2 regions of the Sphingomonas sp. UYP23 genome follow, and region 1 is predicted to be linked to the other one. Evidence: riboswitches for the same ligand, from Rfam matches in the RefSeq annotation. Region 1 holds a riboswitch; the other holds the start of a gene.
What was found. Region 1 has a riboswitch for thiamine pyrophosphate ahead of ACVWYO_RS15740 (TonB-dependent receptor). Riboswitches for the same ligand answer to the same signal wherever they lie in the genome.
Positions count from the first base shown of each region.

Region 2: another riboswitch for thiamine pyrophosphate. It lies ahead of thiC (phosphomethylpyrimidine synthase ThiC); the one in region 1 lies ahead of ACVWYO_RS15740 (TonB-dependent receptor).

Region 1 is NZ_JBSSBX010000001.1:3,180,821-3,192,603, reverse strand. It holds gene ACVWYO_RS15755 (IS5 family transposase) at 4-936, opposite strand; gene pnuC (nicotinamide riboside transporter PnuC) at 1,075-1,632, opposite strand; gene ACVWYO_RS15745 (phosphotransferase enzyme family protein) at 1,632-2,774, opposite strand; gene ACVWYO_RS15740 (TonB-dependent receptor) at 2,779-5,088, opposite strand; TPP riboswitch at 5,119-5,228, opposite strand; gene ACVWYO_RS15735 (RluA family pseudouridine synthase) at 5,261-5,953, opposite strand; gene ACVWYO_RS15730 (M15 family metallopeptidase) at 5,999-6,850, shown strand; gene wrbA (NAD(P)H:quinone oxidoreductase) at 6,840-7,442, opposite strand; gene ACVWYO_RS15720 (pirin family protein) at 7,578-8,276, opposite strand; gene ACVWYO_RS15715 (LysR substrate-binding domain-containing protein) at 8,402-9,307, shown strand; gene ACVWYO_RS15710 (AI-2E family transporter) at 9,304-10,368, shown strand; gene ctrA (response regulator transcription factor CtrA) at 10,477-11,181, shown strand; gene ACVWYO_RS15700 (amidohydrolase) at 11,255-11,783, opposite strand, start outside.
Region 2 is NZ_JBSSBX010000001.1:1,935,096-1,946,878, reverse strand. It holds gene ACVWYO_RS09635 (ParA family protein) at 1-11, shown strand, start outside; gene ACVWYO_RS09630 (ParB/RepB/Spo0J family partition protein) at 83-910, shown strand; gene thiC (phosphomethylpyrimidine synthase ThiC) at 957-2,873, opposite strand; TPP riboswitch at 2,914-3,024, opposite strand; gene ACVWYO_RS09620 (ferritin-like domain-containing protein) at 3,055-4,092, opposite strand; gene ACVWYO_RS09615 (ferritin-like domain-containing protein) at 4,135-5,160, opposite strand; gene ACVWYO_RS09610 (MipA/OmpV family protein) at 5,350-6,225, opposite strand; gene ACVWYO_RS09605 (DUF2141 domain-containing protein) at 6,297-6,734, opposite strand; gene ACVWYO_RS09600 (sterol desaturase family protein) at 6,658-7,455, opposite strand; gene crtY (lycopene beta-cyclase CrtY) at 7,572-8,774, shown strand; gene ACVWYO_RS09590 (phytoene desaturase) at 8,771-10,276, shown strand; gene ACVWYO_RS09585 (LOG family protein) at 10,371-10,952, shown strand; gene ACVWYO_RS09580 (phytoene/squalene synthase family protein) at 10,949-11,783, shown strand, end outside.

The sequences.
Region 1 (11,783 bases):
ATGTTATTGGATGCGGACGGTCACCGGCGTTCCTATTTCGGAGAACCGATTGAGAATTGCAGCACGGACTTTGAGCTCGGTAATCTGACGATCGAAGGTGCGGGCGACAACGCGCTGGCCCAGGAGTTTGAAGCAGTGCATTTTGGTCTCGACCAGACTGCGGCGATGATAGCCGCTCCACTTTTTCCAGATTGCGCGACCAAGCCGCTTTGTCGCGCGTAGCGCTCCATTGCGTGCATCGACGCCGGGACCGCCTTCTGCCCATGGTTGCCCGTTGCGGCGGACCGGGATGACCGCATCGGCACCGCGCCCGGCAATAGCGGCATGGCAGTCCCTGGTATCATAAGCGCCATCTCCGCCGACGCTGAGTATCCGCTCGTCTCCGGGAATTTGCGCCAGGAGAACGGGCAGCGTCGGTGCGTCACCAATGGCATTCGTCGTGACCTCAATGGCCCGGATATCCAGCGTCCCAGCATCAATCCCGAGATGCACCTTGCGCCACTGGCGACGGTAGGACGGTCCGTGTTTGCGCGTCTTCCACTCGCCTTCTCCCGTCATTTTGATCCCGGTGCTGTCGACCAGCAGGTGCAGTCCGCCCGAGCTGATCCGCCCGCCGAGGTTGACCTTCAACGTCTTCTGCCGTCGGCACAGCGTCGTATAATCCGGCACCGACCAATCCAGCCCCGCCATTTTGATCAGGCTCGAAACCAACCCCGTCACTTGCCGCAAAGGCAGGTTGAACAGCGTCTTCAGCGTCAGGCACAGCTCTATCGCGCTGTCTGAAAACCGCATCGGGCGACCAGGGCGACCACACGGCTTCGAAAGCCAGTGCATCTCCGGATCAAACCATATTTCCAGCGACCCACGCCGCTTCAGCGCCGCATTATACTCAGGCCAGTTCGTCGTACGATACACAGGTGCGGCAGGTTTGGGCATTACGCCTATCTATACCGCTCGATTCCCTGCGTGAATCCCCGCCATCAGTTTTGCAACAAAGCCCAGTCGATGTGCAGTTCCTAGTATCTTTGCACCAGTTGCTGACCAAGAAGTACCAGAGCGGTGGTCGGGCGGTGCCTAGACCTGCTGCGCGCTGCGCCAGCGGCGATACCCCAGGACCGCGAGGACGATCATCGCGGCATAGAGCCCCGCGGTGAGCATCAGGCCCTTGACCCCGAACATGCCGACATAAATGATGTCGACCGCAATCCACAGCAGCCAGCTCGCGCGGTGGCGGCGCGCGGTCCAATATTGCGCGACGAGGCTGAAGCTGCTCAGCGCGGCGTCGATCCATGGAAGCGCCGCGTCGGTATAGTGGCTGGTGCCCCACCCGATCGTCACCGCGCCAATCGCCCCCGCCGCCAGCGCGAGTGCCGCCGGCACCGCGCGGAGCGGCTCGACCACGACCGCGCCGCTATCCTCTTTGCCGCGCGCCCAGATGATCCAGCCATAGAGGATGGCGATCCCGAACAGCGCCTGCAGCACCATGTCGGCATAGAGCCGCACGTCGAGGAACAGCTTGAAGTAGAGCGCGCAGGCCAGCAGGTTGATCGGCCAGCACAGCATCCGCCGCGCGGCGGTCAGCCAGATCCCCAGAAAACTGACGATGACGGCGACGATCTCGAGCGCGGACATCAGCCGGGAACCCCGCGTTCGATCGCGTGCAGGAAGGCTTGTCCGTGTGGCGCGAGGAACCAGTCGGCGTGGCCGAGCAGATACTGCTCCCACGCTACGCTCGCCTGCGCGGCATCGCCGACGACGCCCGCGAAATAGTCGATCTCGGACAGCGCGAATTCGAGATGGACGAGCGGGAGCACGCGCAGCACCACCTCCACCTCGCCGCGATCGAGCGGGCGGACCGTGGCGTAGCCCGCGAGCAGCGCTTGCGCGGTTTCGGGATGGCCGATCGTCGCGTCTGCCCCCTGCCCCAACGCCAACCAGTCGATCGCGGTGCGCTCGATCGCGGTGGCGAGGTCGTGCACCGCGCAGGTGCGGTCGGCGAGACCGAAGTCGAACACCGTCTCCACCTGCCCGTCCGCGCTCCATAGGACGTTCGAAGGGTGCCAGTCGTTATGCGTCCACACCTCTTCGCGCACCGCCAATGCGTCCGACACACCTTGGCCGAGCTCGGCGAACAGTCGCGCGACCGCCGGCCGCCAGTCGCGCGGTTCGAGAAAGGCAGCAAGCGCCGGCCGTGCGGCGACATACGCATCGGCCGCCGCCACCGGGTCGTTGCTGGGAAGAATGGAGAAGCTCGCGACCAAGGGCTGCACCGCGCGCGCCGGCGCCGCGAAACCGCGCGAGGCCGCGTGCAGCCGGGCAAGCGACGCGCCTGCCGCATGCGCGTGCGAGACGGAGAAAAACGGCGTCCAGGAAAGCCGTTCGCGGTACAGGTCGAGCCCCGCGCCCTGGCGATGGAGCTCATAGGTCCAATCCCCGACCGCTATCGCGCTTGTCCCCTCGTCGGTCAGCAGGATCTCGGACACCGGCACCCCGCCCGCCGCGAGATGCGCGATGAAGGCATGCTCCTCCGTAAGCCCCGCAGGCGTCCGCACCGCCGGGTGGTGTCGCTTGAGCACGAACACGCCGCGTGTCGTGCGCACCCGCGCCGCCGCCGAGAACGGCCGCGGAGAATGCCATTCGAGCGCCTCTAGCTGCCCGGCCGCAGGGAAACGCGCGAGTGCCGCCGCGGCTTCGGCCTGCGTGATGGCGGGCCAGGTCGGCGGCTCGAGCGTGGTGCCCATGCCGTGCACGAGATGCGGAGCGCTTGCGGCCATGCGCTCAGAACACGCGCGACAGCGTCGCGATCAGCGCCGCGCCGCTCCCGACATAATAGGCCGGCGCCGCCCCGGCGATGACGCTCGCGCCGCGCCCGATCGTGTCCTGCGCGTTGGGGGTGACCGCCGCGACGCCCGACAGCACGCGCGGATTGGTCACGTTGATCGCATTGAGCCGCAGGTCGGTGCGCTTGCCGTCGAGCCACGCCGCCAGATGCACGCCGACCGACAGATCGAGCGTCGCATAGCCGGGAATGCTCTCGTCATTGACGAAGGTGGCGTACTGCCGCGCGACATATTTCAGCGCGCTGCTGCCGAAGAAGAGGCCGTCGTCATAGGTCCCGCCGAGCCCTGCCTGGAAGGTGGGGCTCGACACCGCATGCTTGCCACGCGTCGGCAGGAAATCCGCGCCGACCTGCAGGTCATTGTCGAGCCGCGCGCGCAGATATTCGCCCGAGACATAAAGGCTCACGCCGGCGGCGGGGCGGTAATCGATCTCGCCATCGACGCCGTAGGAGGTCTGACTGCCCGCATTGAGCGTCGAATTGACCTGCGCGCCGCCGACATCGACCAGCGTGCCGAGCTGCCGATTGCGGAAATGGTAATGGAAGGCGGTCACCGACGCCGACAGGCTTGGGTCGATATAGCGATAGCCGAGCTCCTGCGAGACCGAATATTCGGTCTTGAGCGCGTTGGTTCCCTGCGTGCTGAGCTCGCCGCCATCATAGCTGTTGTAGAGCGTGAACTCATTGGGCCCGCGGAAGTTGGTTGTGATGTTAGCGAACAATTGTTGCCGGTCGTCGAGCCGATAATGGACCGCTGCGCGCGGGAGCGCCGCGAAGCTGTCGCGACGCACCGCGGATTGCGGACCGGGCAGATAGTTGCGCCCGTTGCGCAGCAGGTCGACGCCCTTAAACCCGACGTCGACGCTCAGCCGCGGCGTCAGCGTAATGCTGTCGGCGAGGAAGAAGCCCTTGGTTACCGTGACGGTGCGCTGATCCTCATAAGCGAGCAAGCGACCATCGGCGGTGCGGATCGCATTCTCCTGATAGCCCCACGGGTCGACCGGACGCCCATCCGCGCGCACCGCGCCGTAGGTCTGCAGCACGCGGTCCTTGCCGTAATCGAACCACAGGCCAGCGGTGATCCGATGCGCCCCGGCGGCCAGCGTGAGCTTGGCAACGGTGCCGCCGCGAAACTGCTCGCCGGTGTAATTGCCGAGCACGGTCGCCTCGCCATCGACCGCGCCGGGCAGCGCGACCGGCCCCAGCGCCTCGGTGCCGAGATAATTGCCGGTGGTGGCAAGCGCAGTGCCATAGGGCGAATTGCCGTAGCCGAACTGGAGATAGCTCGTCGTGTCGAGCGTCAGCCGGTCATTGAGCGCCAGATGGAGCGGCGCCGCGACATAGACGTTGCGGAACGGCGCGCGGTACAGCCGCCAGTAATTGGTGTTTCCCGCGCTGTAGTCGCGATCGTAATTGAACCCGCGCCCCGCGGCCTTCCAGTCGGCGAGCGTCGGGCTGGGATAGGTCGAGGAATTGGCGTCGTTGAACGACACGGCAAGGCTCGCGCGGTTGCCGTTGCCCCATTCGTTGAGGAGCTTGGCGTCGACATGCTGGCGCGTATCAAACCCCGCCCCGCGCCAATTGTCGGCGCGGATGTTCGAATAGGACAGGAACGCCTTGAGCCCGGTCTGTCCGATCGTGCCGGTATCGACCCGCACGAAGGCACGCCGCGCGGCGTACGACCCGAGCGAGAGATTGACCAGCGCCTGCGGGTTCGCCTTGGGATCGTCGAGCGTCAGCGACAACAGCCCCCCCGCCCCGCCGACGGTCGGCGAGTCGATATCGACCGCGCCTTGCGCGAGCGTGATCTGCTTAAGGTTCTCGGCATCGGCGAATTGCGCGGGATAGGCGTAGTAATAACCGATGTCGTTCTGCGGCGCGCCCTCAAGCAGCACCCCGATCTCGTCCTGACCGAGCCCGCGCAGCGTCAGGCTCGAGCTGGTCGAAAGGCCGTACGGGTCGCTCGACGAGACGTTGGCGCCGGGCAACAGGCCGACCAGCTGGAACGCGTTGAGCGTCGGCGCCTGCTTGGTGATGAAATCGGCCGAGATCGCGCTTTGCGCTTTCGGCGCGTGCTGGTCGGGCAGCAGCCCTTCGGGATCGGGATGGCCGGTGACGACGATATCGCCAGGCTGGTCCTTGTCCTCGGCAAGCGCCGGCACTGCGGCCAATGCGGCCGACAGCATGGCGAGCGCGAGCGCCCCGCGCGCGACACAGCCACCGTCGATTCTGGAAAGCCTGCGCGTCATCCGTCGTCACTCCTACACGGAGGGATAACGGAGTCTGCCGCCAGCCCTCCCTACGCCGGTATCAACCGGATCAGGTTCAGCGGGTCGTGGGCTGCAGCCCACCTCTCAGCCGCGCATCAGCGGCCCCCCGGGGAGCGCGGGGCTTAGTCGGTCAGGTCACGCGAGGAAAGCGCTATTCCTGCGCCGCCGCGTCGGCCTCGGTGAACCCCGCCGCGATGAAGCGCTCGGGCAGCGGCGCCTTGGCAATGATCGGTTCCTTGCCAGCGCGCGGCACGGTCAGTTCCGCTGCATGGAGCAGCGTCGCGCTGCCAGCCGCCTTGGTGCCGTTCCCATAGATCGGATCGCCGACCACCGCCGCGCCGAGCGCTTCGGCAGCATGGACGCGGATCTGGTGCGTGCGGCCCGTCTCGGGAATGAACTCGACGAAGCTGCGCCCGTCCTTGATCGACAGCACGCGCCATGCGGTGCGCGACGCCTTGCTGCCCTTGGCGCCGAGCGGATCGCCGACCATCCGCCAGCCCGTCTCGGCCGTGCTGACCTTGGCGAGCGCCAGGTCGATCAGCCCGCTTTCGCCCTCGACCACGCCCTCGAGGACCGCAAGATAGCGCTTGCGCACCAGCCCCTGCTCGAAGGCCTGTTGCAGCCTGGCGTGCGCCTTGGGATTGCGCGACAGCAAGAGGCAGCCCGACGTATCGCGATCGAGCCGATGCACCGGCACCGGCCAGCGCTTGAAGGCGAAGGTCAGCCCGTCGAGATGGTTTTCGAGGCTGAGCGACCCATCGCGCGGACGGTCGACCGGAAGACCGGCGGGCTTGTCGATGACGAGCGCCTCGCCGTCGAGAAAAAGAACATGATTGGCTAGCATGTCCCCCCCTTGCCACCGCAAGCGCCGACATGCCAGAGGCGCGCCGTGCGACGGACCGGAACTTGGGCGATGGGGATCGCGCTGGCGCTGTGGGCTGCGCCGCCAACGCTCGCACAGACCGCGAATTCCCCGCCGGCCCCGACGAGTCTTCCGCCCGGCGTCTATGCCGGCGACTTGCCCGCAGCGATGGCCGATGGGCGCATGCTTGGCCACTTGCCGTATCCCGAAACCGCGCGGACCGAATTGGTCGCAGCGCCCCCCGGGTTCGCGCTCGGTCAGCCGTGCATGGTTCACCGCGACGCCGCGCCAGATCTCGCGCGCATGCTGACCGCCGCCACGCTGACGCCCGGCGTCGGCGCGACGCTGCGCGGTATTTCCTGCTTCCGCTCGATCGCGCATCAGCGCGCGGTGTTCTGCCACAATGGCCGTCCCGGCCGGTGCGGCGACCCGGCAATGCGCGCGCGCTCGGTTGGGCCGCCGGGTTTCAGCGAGCACGCGACGGGCTATGCGATCGATTTCGGAATTCGCCCGTCGGCGGGCTGCGCCGATGTCGACACGTGCATGGCGACGACCGCGGCCGGGCGCTGGTTGATCAGCCATGCGCCCGAGTTCGGCTTCGAACTGTCGTTTCCGATGGGCAATGCGCAGGGCGTAACGTGGGAGCCGTGGCACTGGCGCTGGGTCGGCGCCAACGTCAACGTGATGGGTGCGGCGCGAGCTCGCCTGGCGGTAGCCCGCGCGCGCGCGACCTATCCGGCAAGCCCGCGGGTGACCGACGTGTCGGACATCTGGCTCAAGCCACCCTCGGTGCCGCCGCCGGTCGTACTGCCGCAACTGCTGCCTCCGCCGATCATCGCTCCGGTCGAGCGACGGAGGCGCAGGTTGTTCAGGCTGTGAGCTTGGCGGCGGTCTCGGCGATCCGCTTGCCCTGATAGCGCGCCGCGGCGAGCTCTTCGGCATGCGGCTGCCGGCTGCCGTCACCATCGGCGATCGTCGTCGCGCCATACGGCGATCCGCCGAGCACTTCCTGGACGCCGGTCATGCCCTTGAAGCCGTAATCGAGGCCGACGATCGTCATGCCGTGATGCATCAGGTTGGTGATGATCGAGAAGAGCGTCGTCTCCTGCCCGCCATGCTGGCTCGCGGTCGAGGTGAAGGCGCCGCCGACCTTGCCAATCAGCTTGCCGCCGAACCACAGGCCACCGGTCGTGTCCCAGAACGACGCCATCTGGCTTGGCATCCGTCCGAAGCGCGTCGGTGCGCCGACGATGATCGCGTCATAGTCGGCAAGCGCATCGGGGCTCTCGATCACGGCATGCGCGGTATCGGTCTTGAAATGTGCGGCCTCGATCACCGCTTGCGGCGCGGTTTCGGCGACGCGGCGGATGTCGACCTCGGCACCACCGGCGCGCGCGCCTTCGGCGACGGCATCGGCCATCTGCTCGATATGGCCGTAGGACGAGTAATAGAGCACGAGAACTTTGGTCATGGAAAAATCCTTCTTCTTGGCGCCCCTCCCGCTTGCGGGAGGGGCTGGGGGAGGGAAGTCTGAATGGGCGAGGTTAGTGCCTGCGGCACGCCCCTCCCCTAACCCCTCCCGCAAGCGGGAGGGGGATTGCTCACATTACTGACTGTCGACCAGCACCAGTTCGGCGTCTTCGAGCGCGGTGATCGTGACGGTCTGGCCGCCATCCATCGCGGCGCCATCGCGCGCCTTGAAGGTCTGGCCGTCAATCTCGACCGATCCTGTCGCCGGCACCAGATAGGCATGCCGCCCGGGACCAACCTCATGCGTTATCGTCTCGCCAGCGCGCACCAGCGCGGCCAGCACGCGCGCCTCGGCACGGATCGGCAGTGCGTCGGTATCCTCGGCAAAGCCACTCGCGAGCGTCACGAACTGCCCTGAGCGATCGTCCTTCGGGAAAGGCTTGGCGCCCCAGCTCGGCGATCCGCCCTTGCGGCTCGGCTCGATCCAGATCTGGAAGATCGTCGTCTGCTCCGATTCGAGATTGTACTCGGCATGGCGCACGCCGGTCCCGGCGCTCATCACCTGGACGTCGCCCGCCCCGGTGCGGCCTTCATTGCCCATCGAATCCTTGTGCGTGATCGCGCCCTTGCGGACATAGGTGACGATTTCCATGTCGCGGTGCGGATGCGGTGGAAAGCCGCTGTTCGCGGCGATCTCGTCGTCATTCCACACGCGGATCGCGCCCCAGCCCATGCGGGCGGGTTCGTAGTAATTGGCGAAGGAAAAATGGTGGCGCGCATTGAGCCAGCCATGCTCGGCATGGCCGAGGCTTTCGAACGAACGTTTCTCGATCATCGTTGGTCTCCCGAAGGAATTGCGTTGAAACCAAGATAGGCATTTGGATTGCGCGGTAAATGGAAACACTGGAAACCGATCGTTTCGACATATAAGAGAACGCATTGTTTGGAGCTTGCCACCGAATGCGTCTTCCCGATCTCGAAGCCTGGGCGATCTTCGCCAGTGTTGTCGAACATCGCTCGTTCAGCGGCGCCGCCGATTCGATCGGCGTATCGAAGGCGACGGTGTCGAAAGCCGTGACGCGGCTCGAGGCACATCTCGGGCAATCGCTGTTCCATCGCACCTCACGCCGGCTGACGCTGACCGAGACCGGCAAGGGCCTCGCCGAGCACGCCGCGCGCATTCTGGCCGAAGCCGTTGCCGCCGAGGAGGCCGCGCACGATGCCGCGACGACGCCGACCGGGCTGGTCCGGCTTAGCGCGCCAATGACGCTGGGCCTCGCCATCGTCGCCCCGCTCGTGGCAGAGTTTCTGCACCTTCATCCCGGCATCGAGATCGAGCTGATCCTGTCCGACGCCAAGGTCGACATCGTCGCCGAGGGGTTCGATATCGCGCTGCGCATCGCCGATCTGCCCGACAGTTCGCTGCGCGCGCGCCGACTTGGACCGATCGCCATCCATGTCGTCGGGTCTCCCGCGTATTTTGCGCGACACGGCCGGCCGACCCACCCGGCCCAACTCGGCGAACATGCCTGTTTCGGCTACACCAACGTCACCGGACCATGGCGCTTCTTCGGCCCCGACGGCGCCGAGGCGGCGGTGCGGCCGAGTGGCCCGCTTTCATCGAACAGCGGCGATGCGCTGCTCCCGGCGCTACGGGCCGGGCTCGGCATCGGATTGCTGCCCGATTTCATCGTCGGCCCGGACATTGCTGCTGGAACGCTCGAAGTCGTGCTCGCCGACTGGCACGGCCCGCCGATCGCGCTGCACCTGATGACACCGCCTAGCGCGCTGCGCCCGGCACGCGTCGAGGCGTTGATGCATTTTCTGACGGAAAAAGTCCGCAATCCCTGCGTCACCGAAACGTGAAGCGCCTCGCCCCCGATGCCGACGATGCCCGCTTCATCCGTCGCGTCCTGATCGTGATCCTCATCGTCGCGCTCACTGCGGTGGTGTGGCGCGCGGGCAATCTGCTGATCCTCGCATTCGGCTCGATGCTCGGCGCGGTCGCGATCCGCGCGATCGCCGAGCTGTACGGCCGCGTCGTCCCGCAGCGCGCGACGATGCCGCTCGCGGTGACCACGGTGCTGGCGGTGATCGGCTTTCTCGGCTGGCTGTTCGGCGTGCAATTCGCGCAGCAGATCAACGAGCTCGTCACGCAGCTTCCCCATCTGCTCGACCAGCTGTCGCGCTGGATGTCGCAATCCCCGGTCGGCGCCAAGATCGTCGAGGCGGTCAAGGCGGCGTTCGCCGGGTCGCGCGTCGCGCGCGATATTGGCGGGCTGCTGAGTGACGGCGGCGAGCTCATGCTCAATTGCATCCTGCTGCTCGTCGGCGCGCTGTTCTTCTCGGCCGACCCGGAAATCTATCAGCGCGGCGCGCTGCTGCTCGTCCCGCCGTCGGTCCGGCCCGCCTTTGCCGATGCCCTGGTCGATGTCGGCACCACGCTGCGTCTCTGGCTGCGCGCCGAGCTGATCGGCATGACGTCGATGGGGCTACTCGTCGGCACCGGGCTGTGGATCGCGGGGGTGCCGTCGGCCTGGGCGCTCGGATTGCTCGCGGGGCTCAGCGAATTCATTCCCTATGTCGGGCCGACCGCGGCGATGCTGCCCGCGCTCGGGCTTGCAGCGACCGCGGGGACGACGCCGCTGATGGGCACGCTGATCACCTATGCGATCGTCCGCGTGATCCAGACCAATTTCGTCACACCCTATGTGCAGAGCCGCGTGATCGACATCCCGCCCGCGATCACGGTGTTCGCGATCATCGCGATCGGCTTCGTGTTCGGGCTGTTCGGATTGTTCTTCTCGGCCGGGCTGCTGGTCGTCGGATTTTCGCTCGTGCGCAGCCTCTATCTCCGTGACGTGCTTGGCGAGGACCTGACCGGCGATACCGAATCGCCCCGCGACTCGCGGATTCAGGCCGATTAATGCGAAATTAACCTTTTGCCTTCATCACTGATCAGGTTAATGGTTTGTGTCAGGCAGATCGGGCCGCAGGGGGCTCCGAACGTCTGAAGAGAAACGGGGACCGCCCAGATGCGCGTATTGTTGATCGAGGACGAGCCGACGACCGCAAAGGCGATCGAGCTCATGCTGACGGCCGAAGGCTTCAACGTCTACAAGACCGACCTCGGCGAGGAAGGCTTGGATCTCGGCAAGCTGTATGATTACGACATCATCCTGCTCGACCTGAACCTGCCCGACATGCACGGCTACGACGTGCTGAAAAAGCTCCGCGTCGCGCGCGTCCAGACGCCGGTGCTGATCCTGTCGGGGATCAACGAGATGGACAGCAAGGTCCGCAGCTTCGGCTTCGGCGCCGACGATTACGTCACCAAGCCGTTCCACCGCGAAGAGCTCACCGCCCGCATCCACGCCGTCGTCCGCCGCTCGAAGGGCCATAGCCAGTCGGTCATCCGCACCGGCAAGCTCGCGGTCAATCTCGACGCCAAGACGGTCGAGGTCGATGGCAGCCGCGTTCACCTGACCGGCAAGGAATATGCGATGCTCGAGCTGCTGTCGCTGCGCAAGGGCACGACGCTGACCAAGGAAATGTTCCTCAACCACCTGTATGGCGGGATGGACGAGCCCGAGCTCAAGATCATCGACGTCTTCATCTGCAAGCTGCGCAAGAAGCTGTCGCTCGCCTGCGAGGGTGAGAATTACATCGAGACCGTCTGGGGCCGCGGCTATGTGCTGCGCGAGGCCGACGAAATGATGACCCCAGCGGCGGTCGCCTGAGGCTCTAAGGTTTACCGCTCCCGCTGCGGCGGGAGACAGGCCGCGACATCGGGGGACGTCGCGGCCTTTTTTGTTACTTGCGGCTCCACGCTTTCGCGCCGCCGATCCAGGTCTGTTCGATCTTGGTCGCGCGGAGTTCCGTCGGCGAGGCGAGCAGCGGATCACGATCGACGATGATGAAGTCGGCGCGCTGCCCAACGCCGAGGCGTCCGAACTTGTCCTCGGCAAAGCCGGCATAGGCCGCCGCACCGGTGAACGCCCACCATGCCTGTTCGCGCGTGATACGCTCTTCCGGACGCCAGCCGCCGAACGGCTGTCCATCGGCGTCCTGCCGCGTGAACGCCGCAGCCCATCCCGCGAACGGATCGGGCTTCTCAACCGGATAATCCGACCCGAAAGCAAGCGTAGCGCCGTTCTTCAGCATCGCGTTCCACGCATAGGCGCCGACCAGCCGATCGGGCCCGAGCCGCGCTTCGGCCATTGCGCGGTCGCTCGTCTGGTGCGTCGGCTGCATCGAGGCGATGATGCCATTCTTGCCGAAGCGCGGCAGATCGACCGGATCGACGATCTGCGCATGCTCGATCCGCCAGCGGCGATCGCCC
Region 2 (11,783 bases), 1.2 Mb from region 1:
GGGCCGCATGACCGACTCGACGATTCCTCCAGTCTCGCGCCCTAAGCCCCGGTCGGGCTTGGGCCGTGGTCTCAATGCCCTGATGGGGGACCTCGCGCGCGAAGAGCCCGTTGGCGAGGGCAAGGAGAATGCCTCTCCCGGCGTGCGTTCCCTCCCGGTCGGATCGCTGACCCCGCACCCGGGCCAGCCGCGCCGCCATTTCGACGAAGCGGCGCTCGAGGAGCTGGCGCAGTCGATTGCGCTGCGCGGAGTGCTCCAACCGATCGTCGTCCGGCCGCACGGGACCGGCTATCAGATCGTCGCCGGCGAGCGCCGCTGGCGTGCGGCGCAGCGTGCGCGGCTCCACGAAGTGCCCGTCATCGTGCGCGCGTTCGATGATACCGAGACGCTCGAAGTCGCGTTGGTGGAGAATATCCAGCGGCAGGATCTCAACGCGATCGAAGAGGCCGAGGCCTATCATCGGCTGATCGAGGATTTCGGCCATACCCAGGAGGCGCTTGGTAAGCTGGTCAACAAATCGCGCAGTCACATCGCCAATCTGCTGCGTCTGCTCGAATTACCCACCCCAGTTCAGGAACGAGTCGTCAATGGTGCGCTGACGATGGGGCATGCCAGGGCGCTGATCGGTGCGCCGGACGTCGAGACGCTCGCGGATCAAGTTGTCGCACGCGGGCTTTCGGTACGCGATACCGAGCGCATGGCGCGAGCCGCCAAGCCGGCGCCGCGGGGCCAGCGCGACACCGAGGGTCGTGATCCCGATCTCGCAGCGCTCGAGCATCAGCTGGCCGACCTGCTAGGCCTGTCGGTGCGTGTGGCGCATAGCGCCAAGGGCGGTACGCTGACACTATCCTATTCGACGCTCGATCAGCTCGACATGGTCTGTCAGCGGCTGACCGGCGAACGAATCTAGCGAGGGGGCAACCGGCGGACGCGTTTGGCCTCCGCCGGTTCGCGGATTATTCCGCCGCGGGCAGATAGAGCTCGCTGCCCTGCGCCTTGAACGCAGCGCTCATCTCGGCCATCCCCGCCTCTGCCTGCGCACCACGCGCGAATGCCGCACGCTCGGCATCGGCCGCGTCGACCGGCGGCGTCGCCGCCAGAAAGCTTGCCGCGGACTGGTTCTGCTTGGCGGCGAAATCGCGCACTTCCTGCGTGATCTTCATCGAGCAGAATTTAGGACCGCACATCGAACAGAAATGCGCGGTCTTCGCGCCTTCGGCGGGCAGCGTTTCGTCGTGATAGAGCTCGGCCGTGTCGGGATCGAGCGACAGGTTGAACTGATCGCGCCAGCGGAATTCGAAGCGCGCGCGGCTGACCGCATCGTCACGCATCTTGGCGGCGGGATGACCCTTGGCGAGATCGGCAGCGTGCGCGGCGAGCTTGTAGGTCACCACGCCGACCTTGACGTCGTCCCGGTCTGGCAGCCCGAGATGCTCCTTCGGCGTGACGTAACAGAGCATCGCGGTGCCGTACCAACCGATCATCGCAGCACCGATACCGCTGGTGATATGGTCGTAGCCCGGTGCGATATCGGTGGTGAGCGGCCCCAAGGTGTAGAACGGCGCCTCTCCGCACACTTCGAGCTGCTTCTCCATATTTTCCTTGATCTTGTGCATCGGCACATGGCCGGGGCCTTCGATCATCACCTGGACGTCGCTTTTCCAGGCGCGGTGGGTGAGTTCGCCGAGCGTATAAAGCTCGCTGAACTGCGCTTCGTCGTTCGCATCGGCGATCGAGCCGGGGCGCAGACCGTCGCCGAGCGAGTATGCGATGTCATACGCCTTCATGATCTCGGTAATCTCGTCGAAGCGCTCGTAGAGGAAGCTCTCCTTGTGATGCGCGAGGCACCATTTCGCCATGATCGACCCGCCGCGCGAGACGACGCCGGTGACGCGTTTGGCGGTCATCGGGATGTAAGCGAGACGCACGCCGGCATGGATCGTGAAGTAATCGACGCCCTGCTCGGCCTGTTCGATGAGGGTATCGCGGAAGATGTCCCAGGTCAGATCCTCGGCAACGCCCCCGACCTTTTCGAGCGCCTGGTAGATCGGCACGGTGCCGATCGGAACGGGCGAATTGCGCAGGATCCATTCGCGCGTGTCGTGGATGTTGCGGCCCGTGGACAGGTCCATCACCGTGTCGGCACCCCAGCGGATCGACCAGACCATCTTGTCGACTTCGGCCGCGACGTTGCTCGCAACGGCGGAGTTGCCGATATTGGCGTTGATCTTGACCAGGAAGTTGCGGCCGATCGCCATCGGTTCGGATTCGGGATGGTTGATGTTGTTGGGGATGATCGCCCTGCCCCGTGCGATCTCGTCGCGGACGAATTCGGGGGTGACGTAATCGGGCATCGACGCGCCGAAGTCCTGGCCGTCGCGGATCAGCGCTTCCTTTGCCGCCGCGCGCCCGAGATTTTCGCGGATCGCAACATATTCCATCTCCGGCGTAATGATGCCGCGCCGCGCATAGTGCATCTGGCTGACATTAGCGCCTGCGCGTGCCCTTAGCGGACGCTTCACGACGTTTGGATATTGCGGCACCCCCGCCGAACGGTCCGGCCCGGTCAAGCCGTTGTCTTCCGGGCGAATTTCCCGCGCGGCGTAGTCCTCGACATCGCCGCGGGCGAGGATCCAGTCGCGCCGCAGCGTCGGCAAGCCGAGATTGATGTCGATCCGCGCCTTGGGGTCGGTATAGGGTCCCGACGTGTCGTAGACGCGCAGCGGCGGCTCACCACAGGACGGCTCGAGCACGATTTCGCGCATGGCGACACCCGGACCAGGAATCGCCGCCGATGGAACGTGGATCTTGCGCGAGCCCCGGATCGGGCCGGTGGTCACACCGATTTCAGTGCGTGCGAGAAGGTCGGCCATGCTCTTCGCTCCAATATCGCACGGAGCAAAGACGGTTTCCCGATGGACACCGCTCCCTCCCTACGCCCGTATTAACGGGATCAGGTTGATGCGGGTCGGGGGCTCGTGCCCCCCTCTCAGCCGCCGATCAGCAGCCCCCCGGGGAATGGCGTCAGTCTAGGCGCTCGCGCGCCGCGTGCAACTAGTTTGCTGCGCTGGTGCGGATGTTGCCGTTGAGGCCGTTGGGGAAGAAGCCCCCGCCGACCACGGCATTCTTGTTAAGATAGACGACATTGAGCACCTGGCCCGCGGTGCGGCCGTAGACGAGCCCGTTGGCATCGACGGGTACGAGGTTCGAGGTGACCGAATCCCCGGTAATGCCCTGATCGATGTCGCTCGTGCCATCGAGGCTGTCGCGCGCGTTGCTGATCAGGCCGGCATTGACGCGCAGGCTCGGGGTGGCGAGGCCCTTCGAATAGAGCACGGTGCGAATCAGGCCGGCATGATACGCCTCGGTCGCAAGGATGCCCGCAGCGGCATCGAGCAACAGCGTCGTGTTGATCGTTTGCGCAGCGCCCTTGTAAGCAGTCACGCCGACATCTTCGAAGATGAACGCGCCGAGCAGGAAATTCTCGTCGCTGGCATACGGGTCAAACGTGCCGTTGACGCTATCGACGACACCGTTGGTGGTCGCGATCCCCGCCGCGCGCGCAGCCGCCGAGAAAGCACCGTTGGCGCCCCCATCGATGTTGATCGAAGGCATGGCGACCGTCGCAGCGCCAAGCGCCGAGCGCAGAAAGGCGACGTGCGCGACTTCATCCGCGGCGATCTCGATCGCATATTGCTGGACGATCGGATCCGTGAAGCTGACCTTGCGGCCGCCCGTCACGGTGCCCTGGACGGTCTGGTTGCCATCGCCCTTCGCGATCAACACGTTGGGCAGGCCGGCGCCGGTGACGGCGTAGCTGTAGAATTGCGCTTCGAGATACTCGAGGTTGAGCGCGAAATTGAGCGTGTCCTGGTCCTGCAGCGTGCTGGTCGAGCTTGGGCTCGGAGTCGGCGTGCTGGTATCGGTCGCTGACGAATCAGTGCCGCTCGACGAGCCGCCGCAAGCCGACAACAGCGAAGCGCCGCCGACGGCGAGGGAGGCCACGCCCGCGCTGCGCAGGAAATTACGGCGTTCGGCGCGGCGGCGTTCGCCGGCGTCGAGAACCTGCAAGAGGATGTCGCTATCGATCACTGGGGGAACTCCCGTTCGGGCAAGCTTGAAGATGTGGACGGATCAGTTCGCGGCGCTGGTCACGATCGAGCCATTGAGCCCGTTCGGGAAGAAGCCGCCCTTCGCCACCGCCAGGCTATTGAGATAGACGATGTTGAGGACGTTGGCGGTGCTGCGGCCATAGGCGATGCCATCGAGCCCGGTCGGCACGATGTTCGATGCCGTCAGACCATTGAGCGCTGCGAGCTGGCTGTTCGCCACCACTGCCGAGGCGATGCCCTGATCGTCGTCCGACGTACCGTCGAGCTTGTCGCGCACGTCCGAGATCGCGCCGGCCGCGGTGCGCAGCGACGGCGTCGCCAGGCCCTTGCTGTAGAGCACGGTGCGGATGATCGAGGCGTGATAGGCCTCGGCGGCGAGGATGCCGGCGGCGGCATCGATATAGGTCTTGGTCGTCAGCAGCGACGCCGCGCCCTTATACGCCGTCACGCCGACATCTTCGAACAGGAAGGCGGCGAGCAGGAAGTTCTGGTCATTGGCGTAGGGATCGAAGGTGCCGTTGACATTGTCGACTGCGCCGCTCGCATTCGTCGCGAGACCGGCGGCGCGCGCGGCGACCGTAAAGGCGCTGGTTGCGGTGCTGCCGATGTCGATCGCGGGCTGCGCGACCGCGACGGTGCCGAGCTGGCTGCGCAGGAAAGCGACGTGCTGCGTTTCGTCGCCCGCGATCTCGCGCGCATATTGCGCGACGAGCGGGTCGCTGAAGCTGACCTGGCGACCACCGGTGACCGCCCCTTGCGTCGTCGTGCTGGCGCTTCCGGGGGTCAGCTGGCTGTTGGCCAGGCCCGTACCGAACACGGCGTAGGAATAGAATTGCGCCTCGAGATATTCGAGGTTGAGCGCGAAGTTGAGGATGTCGGTTTCCGCGGTCGCCTGAGCAGACGCGCTGGTGCCGACCGCGACGGCGGCGGCGCCGACCGCGGCAACCGCGCCAGCGCCGAGCGCGGTGCGGAAGAATTCACGGCGTTCGTTCCGACGATCGGTGTGGGCTTCGAGGCGCTCGATCAACTGGTCTTCGGTGTCGTTCATTGGGGCGAACCCTCTTGCTTGAAACGCTAGATTGCGCCGCTGGCGTGGCACCTCGCGCACGACGGCGCAAGGCCAGAATAGGTGACACGTCGGACAATAACGACGGCAGGCGGAAAAGACAAAATCCGCCGTGGGGCGGCCACGGGCGCTCCACGACGGATTCTGAATATCGGCTGAATCGAGAAGGGTTTAGAAGGTGTAAGCGAGACCGACCGCGCCGAGCCACTGGTTGGGCGAGCCCGCGATGCGCACGATCGGGCTGTAAGAGAAATCGCCCAGCGAGCGCGAATAGGTGCCGCCGGCAATGACCTTGACGCCGTGCAGCAGATTGCCGGTCAGCGAATAGGTTGCAAAGCCGCCAAGCGAATAGTTCTTCCAGCCCGAGCGCGCGGCATAGGTCGGCAGGCCGCTGGCCAGGCTCTGCGTCGGGGTGATGCTGAAATAGGTATCGGCATAGCCCTGCCCGACATGCTGTGCGGATGCGAGGATGCCCACCGCGGCCTTGCGGCTGAGCGGCGTCAGATAGGTAAAGCTCGGCTGCCAGATCCCGCTGTTATGCGCGCCGGTCACGCCTTTGCGATAGCTGACCGAGACCGACACCTTGTCGTAGGGGCTGGTGATGACGCCGGTCTTGCCGATCCCGACATAGCCACCGAGTTCGAGCGTAGTGCTGCGCTTGCCCAGCGCGCGGACGCGGACGTCGTCGATGTTCTTGAGGCTCGAGCGATCGAAATTGATCACGCCGACCGGGCCGAACTGCAGATCGATCGATTGGCCCGGGCGGTTCGGGATCAGATCGATACTCGCGCGGTTGCCGATCACCGAGAAGTTGAAGCCCTTGACCGAGCCGATCGCGGCGGGCGCGGGCACGAAGCGGTAATCGTTCGAGCCGTCATAATCGGGCAGATAGGCGCCGGCCACGGCGACCGTCACGGAATCCTTGTTGAAATCGGCGGCGATCTGATCGTTGTCGGCGGGCGCCGGGGGTGTGCTTTGCGCAAAGGCGGGGGCTGCACTCGCCAAAAGCAGTGCAGTGGCGGAAACGAGAAGACGACGATCGATCACGGGGCAGCTCCGAAAGCTAAGGATTTGGGGCCGTAACGCCCGCGCAACGCTTTGGGTCCGTATAGCAACGGTCAAAGCAAATAACGCATTCTGATCTGTTGCCGATCGGCATCACTCGTCAAGGTGAAACGGGCCGCGGCGAAGCGTGGCGGGCCAAAACTCACTGCGGGATTGCGCGAAAAACCAAACCCTTCGCGCGGAATACCGGCAAAGGTGTCGAGCTTGCGATTGTTGTTCTCGTCATGGATCACCGCGACGGCATAATCGCCATGCGCCAGCCCTTCGAAGCTGAGACTGGCGGCGGTCGCAGGGATCGAGCGTGTCACGGCCTGCGCATCGTCGATACAGGCGGGGAAATTGTCGGGATCGGCGGTCAGGCAGATCCGCACCGAACCCTTGTGCGACCGCAGATTGACGAGATCGACCGACAGCTCACTCGTCGCCACCGCGCCCGGCAGCGCCAGCAACACCGCCGCCCCCGCGCCGCTGACGCAGGCGAGCTTGCGCATGCGCTTTGACAAAATCGCCGACGCCCTTGTCGGTGCCGCAGAGCCGATCCCAGAAACGGAAATAGAGACCATAATTTCCTCGATAGAGATCGTGGTGGCGTTGGTGGTGGCTGGCCGTGATCAGCCATGCTCCCACTGGGCCCTTCCACATGAACCGGGGAAATACCTCCCACCCCATATGATTGGTAACCCCCATAACCGTCATGATCGCGAGGACCAAGCCGAGGCAGCCGATATTGATGGGAATAAGGAAGACCAGTAGCGGAATTATCACAGCGCCGGTGATCGCCTCGATCGGATGGAACGCCATCGCCGCCCAGGCGGTCGGCGGACGGCTTTCGTGGTGCACTGCATGAGCGAGTTTGAATACGCTCGGCTGGTGCATCCAGCGATGGGTCCAATAGAACCACGTATCGTGCGCAAACAGATAGAGCAGCACCGAAAGCGGGGCATACCATAACGGAAAGGCGTGGATGTCGGCATAGATCCGCGTCCAGCCGAGCGTCTTCCACCCCCAGGCGACGATCCCGGCGGGTACGCCATAGATCAGCGCCGAGGCGAGGCTCCACGCGACCTCGCGGCGCATTTGCGTCGACAGGCCGGTATAGAGGCCGGGATGCTTCGCGCGTGTTGCCGCCGCGAATGCCCCCGACACGATCAGGTAGCGCACGCCGACGATCAGCGACATGGCGAGCGCGGAAGCAAGGATCGCGAGAAGCATGCCCGCAGTCTAACCGAGAGCGGCGAGCAAGTCAGCGAGATTCGCCCCGCACCCGTAAGCCCCACGATCGACCCGATCCGTTTGCACGGCGCGGCATTTCGGCTATCGCCTTGGTCATGCCAGCGACCCTCTCCTGCGACATCGCCATCGTTGGTGGCGGGCTGGCCGGCGGGCTGATCGCGCTGGCGCTCGCCAAGCGACACCCCGGGCTCGATGTGCGGATCGTCGAGCGGTCGGATACCTTCGGCGGCAACCACCTCTGGTCGTTCTTCGCCAGCGACGTTCGCGACGCCGATCGCTGGATCGTCGCGCCGCTCGTCAGCTATAGTTGGCAAGGGTATGACATTGCCTTCCCGGCGCACGCCCGGACGCTCGACAGTGCCTATCATTCGATCGAATCCGCCCGGCTCGACGCAACGCTGCGCGCCGCGCTGCCGGCGCACGCGTTGATGACCGGGCGCAAGGTGCTTGCCGCAGGCCCGACCGCGGTGGTGTTCGCCGATGGCGATCGGCTCGAGGCGAAGGGCGTGATCGACACTCGCGGGCCCGGCGATCTGGGGCTGCTCGATCTGGGCTGGCAGAAATTTGTCGGGATCGAATTCGAGCTCGATGCGCCGCATGGCCTCACGCGTCCGATCGTGATGGACGCGACGGTCGATCAGATCGATGGCTATCGCTTCGTCTACACGCTGCCCTTCTCGCCGACCCGCCTGTTCGTCGAGGACACCTATTACAGCGACACCCCCGATCTGTACCGGCCGCAGCCCGGCAGCGGCAGCAACGCCGACCCGATCGCGGATCGCGTGCGGGCCTATGCCGCGGCGCATGGCTGGGCGACGCATACGATCATCCGCGAGGAATCGGGCGTCCTGCCAGTGACGATGGGCGGCGATTTCGAGGCCTATTGGCAATCCGGCGGCAACAAGGTCGCCAAGGCGGGGATGCGCGCGGGGCTGTTCCATCCGACGACGGGCTATTCGCTGCCCGATGCGGTGCGGCTCGCCGCGTTGATCGCCGACGCGCGCGATTTTTCGGGCGCGGCGCTGCACAGCCTGACGTACGACCACGCACGAAGCACATGGCAGGCCCGCGGCTTCTACCGTATGCTCGACAAGATGCTGTTCCGCGCGGCCGAGCCTGAGGAACGCTATCGCATTCTCGAACGCTTCTACCGGCTCGACCCGCGCCTGGTGCGGCGCTTCTACGCAGGACGATCGACGATGATGGACAAGGCACGGATCCTGACCGGCAAGCCGCCGGTACCGATCAGCCGCGCGTTGCGCGCGATCGGCGTGCTGCCAGGCGGGGTGAAGGCATGAGTTCGCACCCGGTGCGCGCGCAGGCCCGCACGGCGATCGTGATCGGCGCGGGCTTTGGCGGGCTGGCGCTCGCGATCCGACTGCAATCCGCGGGAATCGAGACGACGCTGCTCGAGGCACGCGACAAGGCCGGGGGCCGTGCGTACGTCTGGGAAAAAGACGGCTTCGTATTCGACGCCGGGCCGACCGTGATCACCGATCCGCCGTGCCTGGAGGAATTGTGGGCGCTGACCGGCCGCGACATGGCCGACGACGTGACGCTCGCGCCGGTCACCCCGTTCTACCGGCTCAACTGGCCCGACGGCACGGTGTTCGATTATTCGAACGACGAACCCGCACTCAACGCCGAGATCGCCAAGCTCAACCCCGACGATGTCGCGGGCTATGCCAAGTTCCTCGAATATGCCGCTGGCGTGTACGAAGAGGGCTATCGCAAGCTTGGCCATGTCGCGTTTCTCGACTTCGCGTCGATGATCAAGGCGGCGCCGCCGCTTGCCAAATATCAGGCGTGGCGCTCGGTCTATTCGATCGTGTCGAGTTACGTGAAGGACGAGCATCTCCGCCAGGCGCTGTCGTTCCATACGCTGCTCGTCGGCGGCAACCCGATGAACACGAGCGCGATCTACGCGCTGATCCACAAGCTCGAAAAAGACGGCGGCGTGTGGTTCGCGATGGGCGGGACGAGCAAGCTGATCGACGGAATGGTCACGCATTTCGAACGGCTCGGCGGCGTTCTGCGATTGGGCGACGCCGCGGTCGACATCGCAACGCTCGGCGACCGCGCGACCGGGGTCACCACCGCGAGCGGCTGGCACCAGGATGCCGACATGGTCGCGTGCAATGGCGACGTGATGCACATCTATCGCGATCTGCTCAAATCGTCGCGCAGTGCGCAGCGCACCAAGAAGGCGCTCGCGCGCAAGCGCTATTCGCCGTCGCTGTTCGTCGTCCATTTCGGGATTACGGGGACTTGGCCGGGGATCCCGCACCACACGATCCTGTTCGGGCCGCGCTACAAAGGGCTGCTCAGCGACATCTACGATCACGGCGTGCTGCCCGAGGATTTCTCGCTCTACCTCCATCATCCGACCGTCACCGATCCGTCGATGGCGCCCGAGGGGCATTCGACCTTCTATGCGCTGGCGCCGGTGCCGCACATGGGCAAGTTCCCGGTCGATTGGGACGAGATCGGCCCGATCCTCGAAAAGCGCATCCTCGACGAGATCGGGCGGCGGCTGATCCCCGACATCCATGATCGGATCGTCACCAAGTTCCATTATGCGCCCAACGATTTTGCAGCAGATCTCAACGCGCATCTCGGCAGCGCCTTCTCGCTCGAGCCGCTGCTGACGCAGAGCGCGTGGTTCCGCGTCCACAATCGCGACGATCATATCCCGAACCTCTATTTCGTCGGTGCCGGCACGCACCCGGGCGCCGGGATTCCCGGCGTGGTGGGAAGCGCCAAGGCGACCGCGGCGCTGATGCTGGAAGGTGAACGATGAGCATTTCCGTCACCCCGGCGAAGGCCGGGGTCGCCCTGATCGGGGCACCCCGTCGCAACGCAGCGGCCCCGGCCTGCGCCGGGGCGACGCGCGCATGAAGCGGCTCGCTATCTATTGCGGTTCGGCTACCCCAGCCGACCCCATCTATATCGAATGCGCGCGCCAGGTCGGCCGCACGCTCGCCGAACGCGGCATCGGCGTGGTCTATGGCGGCGGCAAGCTCGGGCTGATGGGCGCAGTCGCCGACAGCGCGCTCGAGGCTGGTGGCGAGGTGATCGGCATCATCCCGCAAGCGTTGGTCAATGCCGAGGTCGCGCATCGCGGGCTGACCGAGCTCCACGTCGTCGAGACGATGCACCAGCGCAAACAGGCGTTCACCGATCTGTCCGATGGGTTCGTCAATCTGCCCGGCGGCACCGGCACGATGGACGAATTGTGGGAAGCGCTAAGCTGGGCGCAGATTGGCTATCATGCCAAGCCCGTCGGGCTGCTCAATATCGCGGGCTATTACGACCATCTTGTCGCTTTCTATCGCCATATGGGTGAGGTCGGCTTCCTCCGGCCGCAGCACCACGGCATCCTGCTGATCGACACCGGGCTCGACGGCCTGCTCGAGCAGATGGCCGCGCATGAGCCGATCGTGACGATCACCAAGATCGGCGCGAAAGACTTGTGAGCGCCACCACCTTGCCCAGTCGCGATGCGATCGTCGCGACAGCGCAGGAATCGATTGCGCGCGGATCAAAGAGCTTTGCCGCGGCGAGCAAGCTGTTCGATCGGCCGACGCGCGAACGCGCCTGGTTGCTCTACGCTTGGTGCCGCGCGTGCGACGATATCGCCGATGGCCAGGACCACGGCCATGACATGACCGGGGTCGACGATGGTCCCGCGCGCCTCGCGGAAATCGCGGCAAAGACCGACGCTGCGCTCGGGGGCGAGATTGTCGGCGATCCGGCGTTCGACGCGCTCCGGCTGTTCGCGGCGGAGACCGCGCTGCCCCCTGCCCTCGCGCACGATCTGATCGCCGGGTTCGCACTCGATGCCGAAGGCTGGCGCCCGCGGAGCGAGGCCGATCTCTACCAATATTGCTACCATGTCGCAGGCGCGGTCGGGTGCATGATGGCGATCGCGATGGGGGTCGCGCCGAGCGACGAAGCCACGCTCGATCGCGCCTGCGACCTGGGCATCGCCTTCCAGCTTGCGAATATCTCGCGGGACATCGCCGAGGACGCGCGTGCCGGGCGCTGCTACCTGCCGCAGGAGTGGCTCGACGAAATGGGCCTTCGCACCGACACGCTGCTGGCGCCTGAAAGTCGCGCGCCGCTTGGCATGCTCGGCGTGCGGCTGGCGCAACTGGCGGCGGGCTACGAGGCGAGCGCCCGTCGTGGCACGCCGGTATTGTCGTTCCGCTCGGCCTGGGCGGTGCTCGCCGCGGCCGACATCTATGGGGCGATTGCGCGCGGTGTCGCGTCGCTCGGACCGCGCGCGTGGGACGATCGCGTGACGA